3 regions of the Pantoea sp. SGAir0183 genome follow, and region 3 is predicted to be linked to each of the others. Evidence: predicted binding sites of a transcription regulator. Region 3 holds the regulator's gene; each other region holds the start of a gene.
The links. Region 3 encodes LexA, which represses DNA repair genes until DNA is damaged. Its sites were predicted from a motif close to TNCTGTATGTACATACAGNA; they were not measured.
Positions count from the first base shown of each region.

Region 1 (5,488 bases), 760 kb from region 3:
GTCGCTTAACAAGATCATTCCGGGCTGGGGCAGCAATAACGATTTTGTCCAGCCGTGGTTTGCGACACTGGAAGCAAAATATAAGAAGTAATGGGGTGTTGGTGGCGCTTACGCGGGGCGGTTAATTCGCTGCGCGAGGTGGCTGGTTTGTGTCGCTGACGGCTTGTGAAACGCTGAGAGGGTTTCGCCCGCCAGGCGGCCGGGAGTTTCAGTCTGCCCGGTGCGGGCGACCGACAAGGGGCCGCCAGCCGCTGCGGCCCCTTGACCCCGGGCTTCCGTCCTGCCCACCCGCCGCTTCGCGATGCCTTCGCTCCTTCAGGATTTCTGCGGACCGCCGGCGTCCTGTCGGCTCATCCGGAAATCCCTTATCCGCTCAGCGGGTGGGAAGGCCGCCCAACTCCCCCCGCTTTGAGATTTCCGCCTGATCAGGCGTTTTTATTGCTTTGGATACCGATAATTGATGCTTGTGCGAAAAGTCTTTTCAGGCACTGAGAAGGGTTGAGTCGCTGAATGCTCATGAAGCGCTGAGAGGGTTTCGCTCGCCAGGCGGCCTGGAGTTTCAGCCTGCCCGGTGCGGGCGACCGACAAGGGGCCGCCAGCCGCCGCGGCCCCTTGACCCCGGGCTCCCGTCCTGCCCACCCGCCGCTGCGCGGTGCCTTCGCTCCTTCAGAATTTCTGCGGACCGCCAGGACGCGCCATCCATGGCGCGGCCCGGCTCTCGCCGACGTCCTGTCGGCTCATCCGGAAATCCCTCATCCGCTCAGCGGGTGGGAAGGCCGCCCAACTCCCCCGCTTTGAGATTTCCGCCTGCTCAGGCGTTTTTATTGCTTTGGATACCGATAATTGATGCTTGTGCGAGAAGTCTTTTCAGGCACTGAGAAGGGTTGAGCCTCTGACAGCTTATGAAACGCTGAGAGGGTTTCGCTCGCCAGACGGCCTGGAGTTTCAGCCTGCCCGGTGCGGGCGACCGACAAGGGGCCGCCAGCCGCCGCTTCACTATCTCTGTGTTAAAGCCACTTCCGGTGTCGCTGTAGGTGACCGGAAAGTCCTACAGTCTGCTGGTTTTGAATCAATGCATGTTTATAAAAAACTTTTTTTGAATCCCACTGCACACATTCACTACAGACAACACCCGCTTTTAAAAGAAACCAGGACTGACAGGCGGGGGGTTTTCTGCCGACATCCGGCGCGCTGAGGAGGGAACGGAGGCCAGGACGGAGCGGCAGGGATGCCGCGCAGAGGACGGCTGCGCCAGGGACGGCGCATCCGGACGGTCCGTCAGGCCGCAGTGAGAGACGAAGGAACAGCGACGGCTGCCGGCCGCCGGGATTGTTAAGGGGCTGGCGCGAGCCCCTTAACCCGGCCGCCAGCACGGACAGGCTGAAACTGCCATCGCCTGGCGGGCGGAAAACTCCTGGTGCACGACCGTAATCACCCCCGCCCCTTGGGCAAACAGACAAATCCTCAGACAACACCACATCAGTAACACGATCACACAGGCAGAGGTTTCCTGGCGGCATCCGGCGCGCTAAAGAAAGAGCGGCCGCCGGGATTGTTAAGGGGCTGACGCGAGCCCCTTAACCCGGCCGCCTGCACGGACAGGCTGAAACTCCCTGTCGCCTGGCGGGCGGAAAACTCCCGGTGTACGACCGTAATCACCCCCGCCCCTTGGGCAAACAGACAAATCCTCAGACAACACCACATCAGTAACACAATCCCACAGGCAGGGGTTTCCTGCCGACATCCGGCGCGCTGAGGAGGGAACGGAGGCCAGGACGGAGCGGCAGGGATGCCGCGACGAGGACGGCTGCGCCAGGGAGGGCGCATCCGGACGGTCCGTCAGGCCGCAGTGAGTGACGAAGGAACAGCGACGGCTGACGGCCGCCGGGATTGTTAAGGGGCTGGCGCAAGCCCCTTAACCCGGCCGCCTGCACGGACTGGCTGAAACTCCCTGTCGCCTGGCGGGCGGAAAACTCCCGGTGTACGACAGTAATCACCCCCGCCCCTTGGGCAAACAGACAAATCCTCAGATAACACCACACCAAATCAGTAACACGATCCCACAGGCAGGGGTTTCATGGAGCCGGAGCACAACCGTAATCCCCCCACTCAACACGAAAGCGCCCCCTCTATAATCCCAGCAGCAACTGTCTCTCCAGCTGCGGATCCACCAGCGTCACATGCAACCCCACCAGCCGGACGCCACGTCCGGCGCGGCGCTCGTCCCAGGTCTTACGGGCCACGGCAATCATGTCCTCTTTATTGAGCACGGGCCAGACATGTTCCTGAGTGGTCTGCTGGAAATCACTAAACTTCAGCTTCACGCCCTGGCGCGCAATGTGCTTATCGGGTCGAATCTGCGTCAGGCGACGATCAAGCTCGGCATAGAGGTAATCAATAATTTCCAGACAGCGCTCCCAACTGTCGATATCGTCAGCCAGCGTCCGCTCAACACCCAGCGATTTTCGTTCGCGTTCAACCACCACGCCCCGTTCGTCAATGCCGTGACTGCGCTCCCATAACACTCTGCCGAACTTGCCAAAACGCTTAAGCAGCAGCGCCAAATCGGCTTTTTGCACGTCCGCGCAGGTGTGCAGACCCAGCTCTTCGAGCTTTTTTGCTGAAACTTTTCCTACACCGGGAATTTTTGCCAGCGGTAAGGCCAGCAAGAAATCGGACATCTGGGCCGGTGTAATCACATACTGACCATCAGGCTTGTTTAAATCGGAGGCGATCTTGGCAAGGAATTTTATGGGCGCGATGCCCGCAGAGGCAGTGAGCTGCGTTTCGCGAAAAATGGTGGCGCGGATGTCCTGCGCGATAAGCGTGGCCGATCCCTGACAGTGCTGGCTGTCGGTAACATCCAGATAGGCTTCGTCCAGTGAGAGTGGCTCAATGAGCGAGGTATAACGCGAAAAGATGGCACGGATCTGACTGGAGGCTTCTTTATAGACGTCATACCGTCCGGGCAGTAGACGCAGATGCGGACAAAGCTTTAAGGCCATACCGGTCGGCATCGCGCTGCGTACGCCATATTTGCGGGCCGGATAATTAGCGGTACTGATAACGCCACGTCGATCGCGGCTGCCGCCGATGGCCATGGGAATATCGCGTAATGAGGGATCGTCACGCATTTCCACCGCCGCAAAAAAGCAGTCCATATCAACATGAATGATCTTACGCATCGCCCCTCCAGCACTGGATAAGTATACAGTTCGGAAAGGCTTGTGCAATATTTCTTGCAATAACAGACAAAGTTTACAAATTTTTGGCGTCATTCCGCCAAAGAAATGGACATTTTGCGCGGTGCTGTATTGCTAAAAAAACAGACAATGTTTAATGTTGCGCTGCGGTAGCGGAAAGTTCCGATAATGCAAACAGAGGCGCACATAACGCGCCATTGTTCTTCTTCACTTCAAGGTATACACAGCATGGGCAAAATCGCACTTCTGTTTGCGATGCTTTTACTGCCAGCCCTCAGCATGGCAATGACTCCCGAGCCGGTTCAGCAACTGGCCCCTGTGAGTAAAGAGTTAAAGAAACAGCTAATCGGCACGCCGGTTTATATTCAGATCTTTAAGGAAGAGCGGACACTTGAGCTGTACGGCAAGATTGGTAACGAATACCGCTTGCTGGATACTTACCGCATCTGCAATTTTTCGGGCGGTCTGGGTCCAAAACGCCGTGAAGGCGATTTTAAAAGCCCGGAAGGTTTCTACAGCGTAAAACTGAATCAGCTTAAACCGGACAGCCGTTTCTATCGCGCGATTAATATTGGCTTTCCGAATCAATACGACCGTGACCAGGGCTACAGCGGCAACTACCTGATGATTCACGGCGACTGTAAGTCGATTGGCTGCTATGCCATGACCAATGCCTATATGGATCAGATTTTCACGTATGTGAACGCGGCATTGCGTAATGGTCAGCAGGAAGTGAATATTGCAATTTATCCGTTCCGCATGACGGACAGCAACATGCAGCGCCATCGTTATTCGACCTACGCGGATTTCTGGAAGCAGCTTCAGCCGGGTTATGTCTACTTTGCGAAGTATCATCAACCGCCGACAGTCAATGTCGCCAGCGGCAGATATGTGATGAACAGCAGCCCGGTCATCACCCAACCCGAAGCGGCATCACAGTCGTTCCTGGCGCTCTCCAAGGTAAAATAAGGCCCACTCGCCTGGCACGATCCGGTGCCAGGTTTCATTCCCCGTCAGCGGCTGTGTGGCAATGACCGTGACCACGTCGTTCGCCCCGGTATGTTTCTGGAAATCAATTTCCACATCCTGATCGAGCAACTGCGCCCGGCCAAAAGGGGCACGGCGAGTGATCCAGAACAGATTGGTCGAGCAGAAGGCCATCAGATAGCGCCCGTCCGACAGCAACATGTTGAACACGCCCTTTTGCCGCAGCTCGCTCGCCAGCTCGCCGATGTAGCGGAAGACCGCAGGCCAGTTTCCCGGCGTGCGCGGATAGCGCGTGGCCAGCTTATGCAGAATCCAGCAAAAGGCCTTTTCGCTGTCGGTTTCGCCTACCGGCCGAAACGTGCCGGTTTCCAGTTGCCGGTAACCTTTCAGTTGTCCGTTGTGGGCATAGGTCCAGTTGCGTCCCCATAACTCCCGGGTAAAGGGGTGCGTATTTTCCAGCGAAACCGGGCCGCGATTCGCCTGGCGAATGTGCGCCACGACGGAGTGGGATTTGATGGGATATTCCTGCACCAGGCGCGCAATGGGGGAATTAAAACTCGGCAAGGGATCTTTAAAGGTGCGGCACCCTTTATCTTCATAAAACGTAATGCCCCAGCCGTCTTTATGCGGCCCTGTTCCGCCGCCGCGCTGCACCAGTCCGGTGAAACTAAAACAAATATCGGTGGGAACGTTAGCGCTCATCCCGAGCAATTCGCACATAGCAACCGCCTTAGAGTAAAAGCCTCCTGTCGGTCAGGAGGCGACACACGCTGTTACCTGACCATCTCTTTTTCAATCAGCAGCATCAGGATATGAATCACTTTGATGTGGATCTCCTGAATACGGTCAGCATAACCGAAATGGGGCACACGAATTTCAATGTCCGCGCTGCCGGCCATTTTACCGCCATCTTTACCGGTCAGCGTGATCACTTTCATCCCCTGGGCGCGCGCCGCTTCAACGGCTTTGATGATATTAGCCGAGTTACCTGAGGTTGAAATCCCCAGCAACACGTCGCCCGGGCGCCCTACCGCTTCTACATAACGGGAAAAGACATGGTCATAACCAAAATCATTACTCACACAGGAAAGGTGGCTGACGTCTGAAATGGCAATCGCCGGGTAGCCCGGACGATTTTCACGGTAACGGCCCGTCAGTTCCTCCGCAAAATGCATCGCATCACAGTGTGATCCGCCGTTGCCACAGGAGAGCACTTTGCCGCCCGCTTTGAAGCTGTCCGCCAACATCACCGCTGCACGCTGGATGGTATGAATGTTCGCGTCGTCACTCAGAAAGTT
Region 1 covers NZ_CP028053.1:3,400,360-3,405,847, forward strand. Annotated here, with positions in the region: gene C1N59_RS15860 (sugar ABC transporter substrate-binding protein) at 1-91, shown strand, start outside; gene dinB (DNA polymerase IV) at 2,130-3,185, opposite strand; gene dpaA (peptidoglycan meso-diaminopimelic acid protein amidase) at 3,432-4,172, shown strand; gene C1N59_RS15875 (class II glutamine amidotransferase) at 4,137-4,910, opposite strand; gene lpcA (D-sedoheptulose 7-phosphate isomerase) at 4,964-5,488, opposite strand, start outside.
Region 1: a site for LexA is predicted at 3,197-3,216, ahead of dinB (DNA polymerase IV). Genes of this name have one in related genera too.

Region 2 (5,488 bases), 1.1 Mb from region 3:
GGGTACGTCGGGTTCCGGCAAGTCGACCACGCTGAAAATGATCAACCGCCTGGTGGAGTACGATCAGGGCGATATTCGCTTTCGGGGGACGTCGATTCGTCAGCTGGATGCGCAGGCCCTGCGCCGACAAATGGGCTATGCGATTCAGTCGACGGGGTTATTTCCCCACTGGACGATCGAAAAGAATATTGCCACGGTGCCCGCCTTGCTTGGCTGGCCGAATGCACGCCGCCAGGCACGAATTGCGGAACTCATCACGCTACTGAATCTGGATCCGGCCTTATTGCATCGCTATCCGCATCAGCTTTCCGGCGGGCAGCAGCAGCGCGTCGGGGTTGCCCGGGCGCTGGCAGCCGATCCCCAGGTGTTACTGATGGATGAACCGTTTGGTGCACTGGATCCGGTAACGCGCAGCGCGCTACAACAGGAAATGTTACGTATCCATCAGGTTTCCGGCTGCACGATTGTGTTGGTGACGCATGATATTGATGAAGCCCTGACGCTGGCCGACAACATCGTGCTGCTCCATGACGGTGAGATCGTTCAGCAGGGGAAACCGCTGACGTTGCTGACCCGGCCAGGCAACGATTTTGTCCGGGATTTTTTTGGCCGCAGTGAAAGAGGACTGCGGCTACTGGCGCTCGGACAGGTCGGCAGCGTGGTGCGTCATGGCGAATGGCTGGAAGCAGAACCGCTCAGGGCAGATCTGACGTTACGTGAGGCGCTGTCGCAGTTTATCAGTCGCGGCACCGATAAATTGCCGGTAGTCGATGGCGATCACCGCCCGCTTGGTGTGCTTCACTTCGCTGACCTGCTGCATCATGCGGAGACGGGCCGATGCGACGGTTAGCCGATCCGCTACTGTGGCTGGTGCTGCTCTATCTGGGACTGCTCTGGGCGATGCCCTACAGTGGCCCGCTGTTTGCCGCCTGGTTTCCTGAACTTGCGCGCCCACTCTACCAGCAGGACAGTTTCTGGCAACTCACCCTGGCGCACCTGTTTTTAGTGGTCGTAGCCAGTCTGCTGGCAACCGTTATCGGCGTCGGCTGTGGCGTGCTGGCGACGCGTCGCAGTGGCCGCGCTTTCCGCCCTCTGCTGGAAACCATTGCGGCAGCCGGTCAGACCATCCCGCCTGTGGCCGTGCTGGCCATTGCGATACCGGTGATGGGATTTGGCGCCTGGCCCGCGATCGTGGCATTGTTGCTCTATGGTTTGCTGCCCATCCTTCAGGGCACCTTAGCAGGGCTGGACAACGTGCCTGCCAGCAGCCGGGAGATTGCCGTAGGGGTGGGAATGAGCCGTTGGCAGCGCTTATGGCAGGTGGAGCTCGCCCTGGCCGCGCCGGTGATTATTGCGGGAATGCGCACGTCGGTGATTATCAATATCGGTACGGCAGCCATCGCCTCTACCGTAGGGGCAAAAAGCCTGGGATCGCCCATCATTATTGGATTAAGCGGCTTTAATACCGCCTATGTGCTGCAGGGCGCTTTACTGGTCGCACTGTTGGCGATTGTCTGCGATCGCCTGTTTGAACGGCTACAGCGCAGATTTAGCGTGAATGGACGATGAGCGAATAGCCAACCAGCATCAGCCCACTGGTTCCGCCAAGCGCCAGAATAGCAAACAGCGTGGCGAAAAAGGTTTTTTTCCAGTTCATAAATAACCTGAAGGTGTTGATGGGAAGGCGGGGATGATAGCGCGCGCAAGGCAGCCGTCATAGTGCCGAGCGTGCGTTTTTGTGTCAGTGAGCCTCATGCAAAAGCACAGAGAATCCCTGCTCCTGCCAGTGCGACAGTTGTTCCTGCTGACGACGCGTCAGTTTTTTCCCCGTAAAAACAAACATATTCAGCCCGGGAAACAGCTCCGGTCGCGGAACATCCAGCGGTTCTGACAGCACATCAATCCGCCAGCCATGCTGGGATAACCGCCAGCCTTCCAGCCAGATGCGGGTTCGATCCTCAATGCCCCAGCCAATGATCAGCGCTTCCTTGCCTGCCTTTTTGCGATTACTGGCAAGACAGAACGCCACATAGTCGATCAGAATGCCGTCCAGCAGGCTGCACATCGTGCGGGCCGTATTCTGATCAAGGCTGAGTTTTTGCCTTACGGGCATAAAAACATGATCGATCAACGAATCGACTGCATATTCGCGACCAATTAAGGCGATTTTATTGCGTAGCTTTGCCGGTCTTACATGGCGCAGTATGCTGATAAGCTCGTCCTGCATGGCCGTCCAGCCATCATGCGTATCAACATCGCCGCCTTCCAGTAGGGCTTTTACCTTGCCTACCGGGACTCCACTCTCAATCCAGCGCATAATTTCCTGGATGCGCTGAACATCTTCTTCATCGAACTGTCGATGACCGCCTTCAGTACGTTGTGGTTTCAATAATCCATAACGTCGTTGCCAGGCGCGTAAGGTAACCGGATTTATGCCACAGCGCTCGGCGACGTCGCCGATACTGTATAAGGTCATATTTACCTCTTTCACTGACCTGAATGAAACCACCATAGCGAAGCCTGTTAAGTTGTACAACCAATTTTTAAATGTACAACTTGACGGCTGCGCTTAAATGGTGTCCTATCTCATTTATGAGAATTAAATTTCATAATAGAGATAAAAATGGCTGCTGATAATACTGAACAACGCCTCGCGGCTCGCCTGGCAGAACTGCGCATAAAACAGGGCTGGTCACTGGATGAGTTATCCACCGCAACAGGCATTAGCCGGGCAACATTATCGCGTATTGAGCGCGCTGAAACCAGTCCAACGGCTGCTCTCCTGAACCGCTTATGCGTCGCTTACAGTTTAACAATGTCACGCCTGTTGAGCGAAGTTGAAGAAGGTAACGATCTGCTGATTCCGCGCGATCGCCAACCGGTCTGGCAGGACGAAGCCAGCGGTTTTATTCGCCGTAACGTATCGCCGCCTGCGGCCACCTTCCGATGTGAGCTTATTGAGGGAACGCTGCGACCGGGTGCCCGTATTGATTATAATGCGCCGCCCGTGCAGGGCATGGAGCAGCATATCTGGCTGCGACAAGGGCAACTGACGGTAACGATGGGCGCGCAGAGCTGGACACTCGGTCCGGGCGACAGCCTGCGTTTCCATCTTACGGGCGCATCCGGCTTTCAGGCGCATCTGACTGAAGGTGCGCGTTACCTGCTGGTGGTATGTAAACCATGACACTCTATGAACCACTCAGCGCCGGTGCGGCGCACCAGGCGTTAAGCGAGCTGGTCGAGGTTTTACAGGCCTGTGTCGCCGACGGGGCCAGCGTCGGGTTTATCGATCCCGATGACCGGGCGGCCATTCATCAGTTCTGGCAACGTCAGCTTGCCGGACTGGAACAGGGCCAAAGTGAGCTGCTGGTCGCCCGTCAGCATGGCACGGTTGTCGCGACGGTTATGCTGAACGCGAGCGCAATGCCGAATGGCCGACACCGGGCCGAGATCAGTAAATTATTAGTGCATCCCCGCGCGCGGCGGCAGGGCATTGCACGCCAGTTAATGCAGCAGGCAGAGCAGCGGGCACGCCAGCAGGGGAAACGCTTACTGGTGCTGGACACGCGGCGTGGCGATGTCGCCAGCGAGCTTTACCTGGCGCTGAACTGGCAGGTGGCCGGATTTATTCCTCTCTATGCGGAATCCATTCACGGTGAGATGGACGCGACCACGGTGATGTTTAAGCTGCTGACGTAGCGGATGTGCTGCGAGAGTGCGCCGGGTCAACGGGATCGGCAATCAAACATGCACTGCGCCGCTCGGTTTGTCCGGTGCTCAGCCCGCTCGCCTCGCCGCCCGTTTCTGAAGCGGGCACGAAAAAACAGACCTGAAAGCTGACGACACCGCAATACTGTGTAAAAATACAGGCCAATGAGTAACACGGTAATCTGAACATGGCCCTGACAGCAGCAATAAAAAGCCAGATAGCACAGTGGTACAAAGCGCTGCAGCAACAGGTGCCCGATTTTATTCCTCGCCCGGCCCAGCGTCAGATGATTGCTGAGGTGGCAAAATGCCTGTCGGGTGATGACGGTCGTCACCTGGCCGTGGAAGCGCCCACGGGCGTGGGCAAAACCCTTTCTTATCTGATCCCCGGTATCGCCGTCAGCCGTGCCGAAGAGAAACGGCTGGTGATCAGCACGGCCAACGTGGCCTTGCAGGATCAAATCTTCAGCAAAGACTTGCCGTTGCTGAAAAAAATCATTCCGGATTTAACCTTTACAGCGGCCTTTGGGCGGGGACGTTACGTCTGCCCGCGTAACCTGGCTGCGCTGGTGGCGGATGATCATCAGCAGGCTGATTTGCTGTTCTACCTGGATGATGACGCGGTCAGCAGCACCAAAGACGAGCAGATCCTGTGCGGACGGCTGCAAAAGTCACTCGATCGCCATCAGTGGGATGGCCTGCGCGATCACAGCGATGAAAACGTCAGCGACAGCCTGTGGCAGCGCCTGTCGACGGATAAAGCCAGTTGTCTGGGCGTGCATTGTCGCTGGTATCGGGAGTGTCCGTTTTTTATCGCGCGACGTGAGATCGAGCAGGTCGATGTGGTGGTCGCCAACCACGCGCTGGTGATGGCGGCAATGGAAAATGAATCGGTATTGCCGCCCGCCAAAAACCTGATGCTGGTGGTGGATGAAGGCCACCATCTGCCCGACGTGGCGCGGGATGCGCTGGAGATGAGCGCGGATATTACGCCGGGCTGGACCAGCCTGCAGCTCGATCTGTTTGTCAAACTGGTCGAGGCGATAATGAGCCAGATGCGGCCCAAGTCGCCGCCTCCGCTGGCCAGTTCTAAACGCCTGAAAGCGCACTGTGATGAACTGCGCGAGTTACTGACCGTGATAAGCGATGCATTGAGCCCGCTGTTACCCGCGCATAATCAGCCCGGCGAGTTTCGCTTTGTACTGGGCGCGTTGCCTGAGGATGTGCTGGCGCTGTGCGCGCGTCTGTTTAAGCTGAGCGATGCGCTGCGCGGGCTGGCGGAGGGACTGATCAACGCGCTGAGTGAACAAACCGGCAGCGTTGATCTGGTCCGTCTGCATCGCAATTTATTGCAGCTTAACCGCCACTTTGGCTGGTTTGAATCGGTCAGCAAACTGTGGCGGCTGGCCGCGATGGAGAAAGCCTCTGGTGCACCCGTCTCCAAATGGATTACCCGCGAGCTGCGTGAGGGACAGGCACATCTCTTGTTTCACTGCGCAGGCATTCGCGTCTGCGATCAACTGGAAAAAATGCTGTGGCGGAAAATCCCGCATGTGGTGGTGACCTCTGCGACACTGCGCTCATTAAACAGTTTTACCCGCCTGCAGGAGATGTCCGGGCTGAATGAAAAGGCCGGGGACCGCTTCGTGGCGCTGGACTCGCCGTTCAGCCACGTCGACCAGGGTAAGCTCGTTATCCCGCAGATGCGCTACGAGCCGCTGATGGCGAATGAAGCAGCCCATATCGCCGAGATGGCGGCCTTTTTTCGCCAGCAAAT
Region 2 covers NZ_CP028053.1:3,021,147-3,026,634, reverse strand. Annotated here, with positions in the region: gene C1N59_RS14055 (ABC transporter ATP-binding protein) at 1-850, shown strand, start outside; gene C1N59_RS14050 (ABC transporter permease) at 838-1,569, shown strand; gene C1N59_RS14045 (MerR family transcriptional regulator) at 1,742-2,476, opposite strand; gene C1N59_RS14040 (helix-turn-helix domain-containing protein) at 2,624-3,187, shown strand; gene C1N59_RS14035 (GNAT family N-acetyltransferase) at 3,184-3,702, shown strand; gene dinG (ATP-dependent DNA helicase DinG) at 3,900-5,488, shown strand, end outside.
Region 2: a site for LexA is predicted at 3,855-3,874, ahead of dinG (ATP-dependent DNA helicase DinG). Genes of this name have one in related genera too.

Region 3 (5,488 bases):
TCAGCGGCAACGGCTCACCAAAGTTCACATAACCCTGGCCCAGGTTGCGCAGCTTACGCAGGCCGCGCACCATCTGCATAAAGCCTTCTTTCTCTTTTGCCGCACCGCGTAGCTCTTTAGCGTAAGTACCCACTTCCATTACATGTTCATAACCGATGTAAATGGGCACTAACGTGATAGGTCGCGTGCCGCCGCGCAGCATGGCCTGCAGCGTCATAGAGAGGGTGCCGGTTTTCGGATCCAGCAGTCGGCCGGTACGTGAGCGTCCACCTTCCACGAAATACTCGACGGAATAGCCGCGGGTAAAGAGCTCGCCAAGGTATTCACGGAACACGGTTGAATAGAGCTTGTTGCCTTTAAAGGTACGACGAATAAAGAAGGCACCCAGACGACGGAAAATCGGCCCGGCAGGCCAGAAGTTCAGGTTAATCCCTGCGGCAATATGCGGCGGAACCAGGCCCTGGTGATACAGCACATAAGACAGTAGCAGGTAGTCCATATGGCTGCGGTGGCAAGGCACATAAACAATTTCATGCCCGTCCTGCGCCAGCTGACGTACCCGCTCACCGCCGTTAACGTTGATCCCCTGATAGAGTCGGCTCCAGAGCCAGCCCATCACGCGGTCGGTGATACGAATCGCTTCGTAGGAAAAGTTGGCCGCAATTTCTTCCATCATTTCAATGGCGTTTTGCTGCGCTTTCTCATGGGAGATTTTCTTGCTACGCGCCTCGTCTTCCACAGCTTTTTCAATCGCCTTCGACTGCAACAGGCGATTGAATAAATCCTGGCGAGCCGGCAGGCGCGGTCCCACCGCAGCCAGGCGCTGACGGGCAAAATGGATGCGCGCTACGCGAGCCAGCTTCTGCGCAATCGACTTGTCGGTACCGTGTTCGGTCGCCATACGACGCAGGGAGACCGTGGGCGAAAAACGCACAAAACTGTCGCGGCCATGCCAGAGAACGGCAAAGAATTTTTGAATGCCGTTAAGGAGCCGCAAATGAGGCGGATGATCGTCGCCCTGGACTTCCCGACCTGGCGCACGGCCAAACATGACTGAAACCGGTAACATCTGAACATCAAGTTCAGGGTTGCTGCGGTGCAGATCAAGATACTCGTGGAAGATTTTGACCGATTCAAGGCTGGGCACGAAATAGGGGAACACACGCGGACCGTCATTAATAAAGACATGACGCGGCAACAGGGCGCCGTCTATCTCCAGCGGAATAAGCGGATCAGGCAGATCGTGCCGGATGCACTGCGCGCGTAAAGTCAGGAGATCGGCCTTTGAATCATAAGGCAGGACATACATAATAGGCCGGGTAGGATCCAGCCCATGTTCGGAGACGGGATCAGCCGGAATGGCCTTACTCTTTACCAGAAATGAAAGGGGTAAGTTCAGCAATTTATAAAAAATTTTACGCCAACCTGACATAGACAACATGAAGCCTCTTGTTAGCAAAGCGGCGCAAGCATATCAGAACGCGCAGCAAAAATCTGTGACAGCGACAATTGTGCGCTGCCCGGTATTGACGTCAATCCTTTGAAAAGAGTTCCTTTATCATGACAAATAATGTCACCGGCATTACCCGGATTGTGAAAGCGGCTGGCTACTCATGGCAAGGTCTTCGCGCCGCCTGGCAGCATGAAGCTGCCTTCCGCCAGGAAGCCGTAATTTCACTGGCGGCAATTATCCTGGCCTGCTGGCTGGATGTCGATACTATTTCGCGCATCCTGATGATTGGCGCGGTCATGCTGGTGATGATTGTTGAAGTTCTGAACAGCGCCATCGAAGCGGTGGTGGACCGCACAGGGCAGGAACGTCATCCTCTTGCCGGCCGAGCCAAAGATATGGGATCGGCCGCTGTTTTGCTGGCAATAGTACTGGCCCTGTTCGTTTGGGGAACGCTACTTTGGTCGCATTTGCGATAAGCATTCCATCTCCCGTCAAATTACTGATTTTGGCCTGACTTTTGGTTTCCATTTCACCAATACCTGTATATACTCACAGCGACTGTATAAACAACCAGGGGGCGGGATGAAAGCATTAACCAGCAGGCAGCAACAGGTCTACGACTTGATTCGCGACCACATTAATCAAACGGGCATGCCGCCTACGCGTGCAGAAATTGCTGCGCAACTGGGCTTCCGCTCACCTAACGCGGCAGAAGAGCATCTGAAAGCGCTGTCGCGTAAAGGCGTGATTGAAATCGTCTCTGGTGCGTCCCGCGGTATCCGTTTGTTAATGGAAGAAGAACCTTCAGACGGTCTGCCACTCATTGGGCGCGTTGCGGCGGGTGAGCCGTTGCTGGCCCAGGAACATATCGAAACCCACTACAAAGTGGATCCAGACATGTTCAAGCCCTCTGCCGATTTCCTGCTGCGCGTTAGCGGCATGTCAATGAAAGACATTGGCATCATGGATGGCGATCTGCTGGCCGTGCATAAAACGCAGGAAGTGCGTAATGGTCAGGTGGTGGTAGCGCGCATTGATGACGAAGTCACCGTGAAGCGCTGGAAAAAGCAGGGATCAGTGGTGCATCTGTTACCTGAAAATACGGATTTTGAGCCTATCATTGTCGATACACGTGCGCAGTCGCTGACGGTTGAAGGTCTGGCGGTTGGCATCGTACGTAACGGTGAGTGGTTGTAACTCTTCTTAAGGTTGGCTCTTTACGTCAACCTTGACGTTACCCAGTCTGCCCCTGTTTTGCCGCTGTGGGTTCATCTGCAACACCAGCGGCGCATTGCACGGACGTTACATGCGCTTCCTGACAGCTACCGATAAAAAACTGTGGCGGCTGGCGCTGCCCATGATCCTGTCAAATATCACCGTTCCTCTGCTCGGCTTAGTCGATACAGCCGTTATTGGCCATCTCGACAGCCCGGTTTATCTGGGCGGCGTTGCGGTCGGGACGACCGTTACCAGTTTCATCTTCATGCTGCTGCTTTTTCTGCGGATGAGTACGACAGGCCTGACGGCTCAGGCGTTTGGCGCGGGCGATAAAACGGCGCTGGCGCGCGCATTGGCACAGCCCCTGATCATTGCCTTACTGGCCGGCAGCCTGTTTATTGCCCTGCGTCATCCTGTTACGGCATTAGCAATCCGCTTTATCGGCGGAGAGGCCGCCGTGCTTGAGCAGGCTGCGCTGTTTATCCATATTCGCTGGCTCAGTGCGCCCGCCATGCTGGCTAACCTGGTGATTCTGGGCTGGCTGCTGGGCGTACAGTATGCCAGAGCGCCGGTCATCCTGCTGGTGGTGGGCAACGTTATCAATATTCTGCTGGACCTCTGGCTGGTGCTGGGGCTGCACTGGGGCGTAGCCGGGGCTGCAGCCGCGACGGCTATCGCGGAATATGCGACGTTGCTGGTCGGGGCACTTATGGTCTGGCGCGTGCTGGCGCTGCGCGGCATCACGCTGCACAGTCTGGTCCATAGCTGGCGTGGCGATATCCACCGCCTGCTTCGCCTGAATCGCGATATCCTGCTGCGTACCTTACTGTTACAGCTTTGCTTTGCCTCTCTGACCGTGCTGGGAACGCGTATCGGACCTGATGTGGTGGCGGTAAATGCCATCCTGCTGATGTTCATGACGTTTACCGCCTATGCGCTGGATGGCTTTGCTTACGCCGTCGAAGCCTTTGCTGGTGAGGCACACGGCGCAAAGGACGGCAGCAGGTTGCAACTGGTATGGATTGCTGCCTGCCGTCAGGCACTGTCAGTCGCGCTGTTTTTCTCCCTGGTCTATGCTGTTTGTGGCTATCAGATCGTGGCTCTCCTGACATCGATTCCCGCACTTCAACAGGCGGCTGACCGTTTTCTGCCGTGGCAGGTTGTCATGCCGCTGGTTGGCGTCTGGTGCTATCTGCTGGATGGCATGTTTATTGGTGCGACCCGCGGAAGAGAAATGCGCAACAGTATGGCGATTGCCGCACTGGGCTATTTCCTGACGCTGTTAACCGTGCCTTTTGTCGGTAATCACGGTCTATGGCTGGCGATAGCCGTTTTTCTGGCGCTTCGCGGCCTGTCACTTTGGCTGGTCTGGCGCAGGCACTGGCGCAATGGCACCTGGTTTAGCGCCTGAGCAACTTGCCTGAAATATGACGCAGGATACATAAAATTTTCATTTTTTCCGGCAAAACTGAAATTAGCTACTACAATTATCTTTGAATGGCGCTATTAAGCAGCGCTTTATATCGTAATTTTGCCTGATGGCAAAATAAAACGAAATCGAAGGATGACGTGGAGGTCTGCAATGAATAAAGACGAAGCGAGTGGTAACTGGAAACAGTTCAAAGGAAAAATGAAAGAGAAATGGGGCAAGCTGACCGATGATGACATGCAAGTCATTGAAGGTAAACGCGATCAGCTGGTCGGCAAAATTCAGGAACGTTACGGCTACGCGAAAGATCAGGCGGAGAAAGAAGTAACGGACTGGGAAGGTCACAACAAGGATTACCGCTGGTAATCACGTTATTCAGGGATGCTCCTACCCGGGCCGGTACGCTCATGCCGGCCAGACCGCACAAGGATGTGCAATTAACTTCGTTTACTGCGTTTCTTCCCGTCAGCCTGATGGTCATGATCACAATGTTCATGCTGTTCACAGGCTTCAACTTCCGCACAGTTTTCACATAACCCGTGCGCCTCTATCACGCTATGCCGTAGGACGAAGCTTGCCTCCTGCGCCAGCGATGCGATGATTTTTTCTGCGCCCTGCGCCTGCTTTTCCGTGACCACTGCACAGCGATCGCAGACCAGCATCACCGATGTATGGGCGGGTGCGTCGAAATGGTGACACATCACATAGCTGTTATTGGACTCGACGCGGTGGATAAAACCCTGCTCAAGAAGAAAATCCAGCGCACGGTAGACGGTAGGAGGCTTGGCCTGGGGCTCACTGACACGCAACTGATCAAGCAGGTCATAAGCACTGATCGATCCTGGCTGTCCGGCCATCAACCGCAGGACCTCTGCGCGCTGGGTCGTCAGGCGTACACCGCGCTGTAAACACAGTTTCTCAGCCTGGGTCATGATTTGCTCTGGCGTCATGGTTGACATGGAATTTCTCCGTTTGACAGGTGATGTTATCTTATCACATTAATGATACGTACGATGCACCTTGCCTGTCTGCACCTCCTCCCTTTGTCCGTGCTTATCTGTTCCTTACGACTTTGCGCCCGTCTGCGAGGCCAATATATGTCAGAATGTTTGTAAATATTTTTTCCTTTTGCTTTACATCTCACTGAGTTAAGAACTAATGTTTAAAAGTTCTTAATAAAGTGCTGGTCCCGGCCTCCTTCTGTTAACGCTTTTTGGACGGTAACCAGACATAACGGATCGAAAAATAATCAATCAATGGAATTGCGCCACTATTTACTCTGAATTCACAGCAATAAAGCGTTAGCCATCCTCCACAATGGGGCTAACAAACTATTCGGTCGTTAATGTTTTAACGGCAATTTTTCAGGTGATGATAAGCAAATGGCA
Region 3 covers NZ_CP028053.1:4,156,500-4,161,987, reverse strand. Annotated here, with positions in the region: gene plsB (glycerol-3-phosphate 1-O-acyltransferase PlsB) at 1-1,432, opposite strand, end outside; gene C1N59_RS19390 (diacylglycerol kinase) at 1,561-1,929, shown strand; gene lexA (transcriptional repressor LexA) at 2,036-2,650, shown strand; gene dinF (MATE family efflux transporter DinF) at 2,760-4,082, shown strand; gene C1N59_RS19375 (CsbD family protein) at 4,254-4,466, shown strand; gene zur (zinc uptake transcriptional repressor Zur) at 4,538-5,059, opposite strand; gene C1N59_RS19365 (conjugal transfer protein TraF) at 5,483-5,488, shown strand, end outside.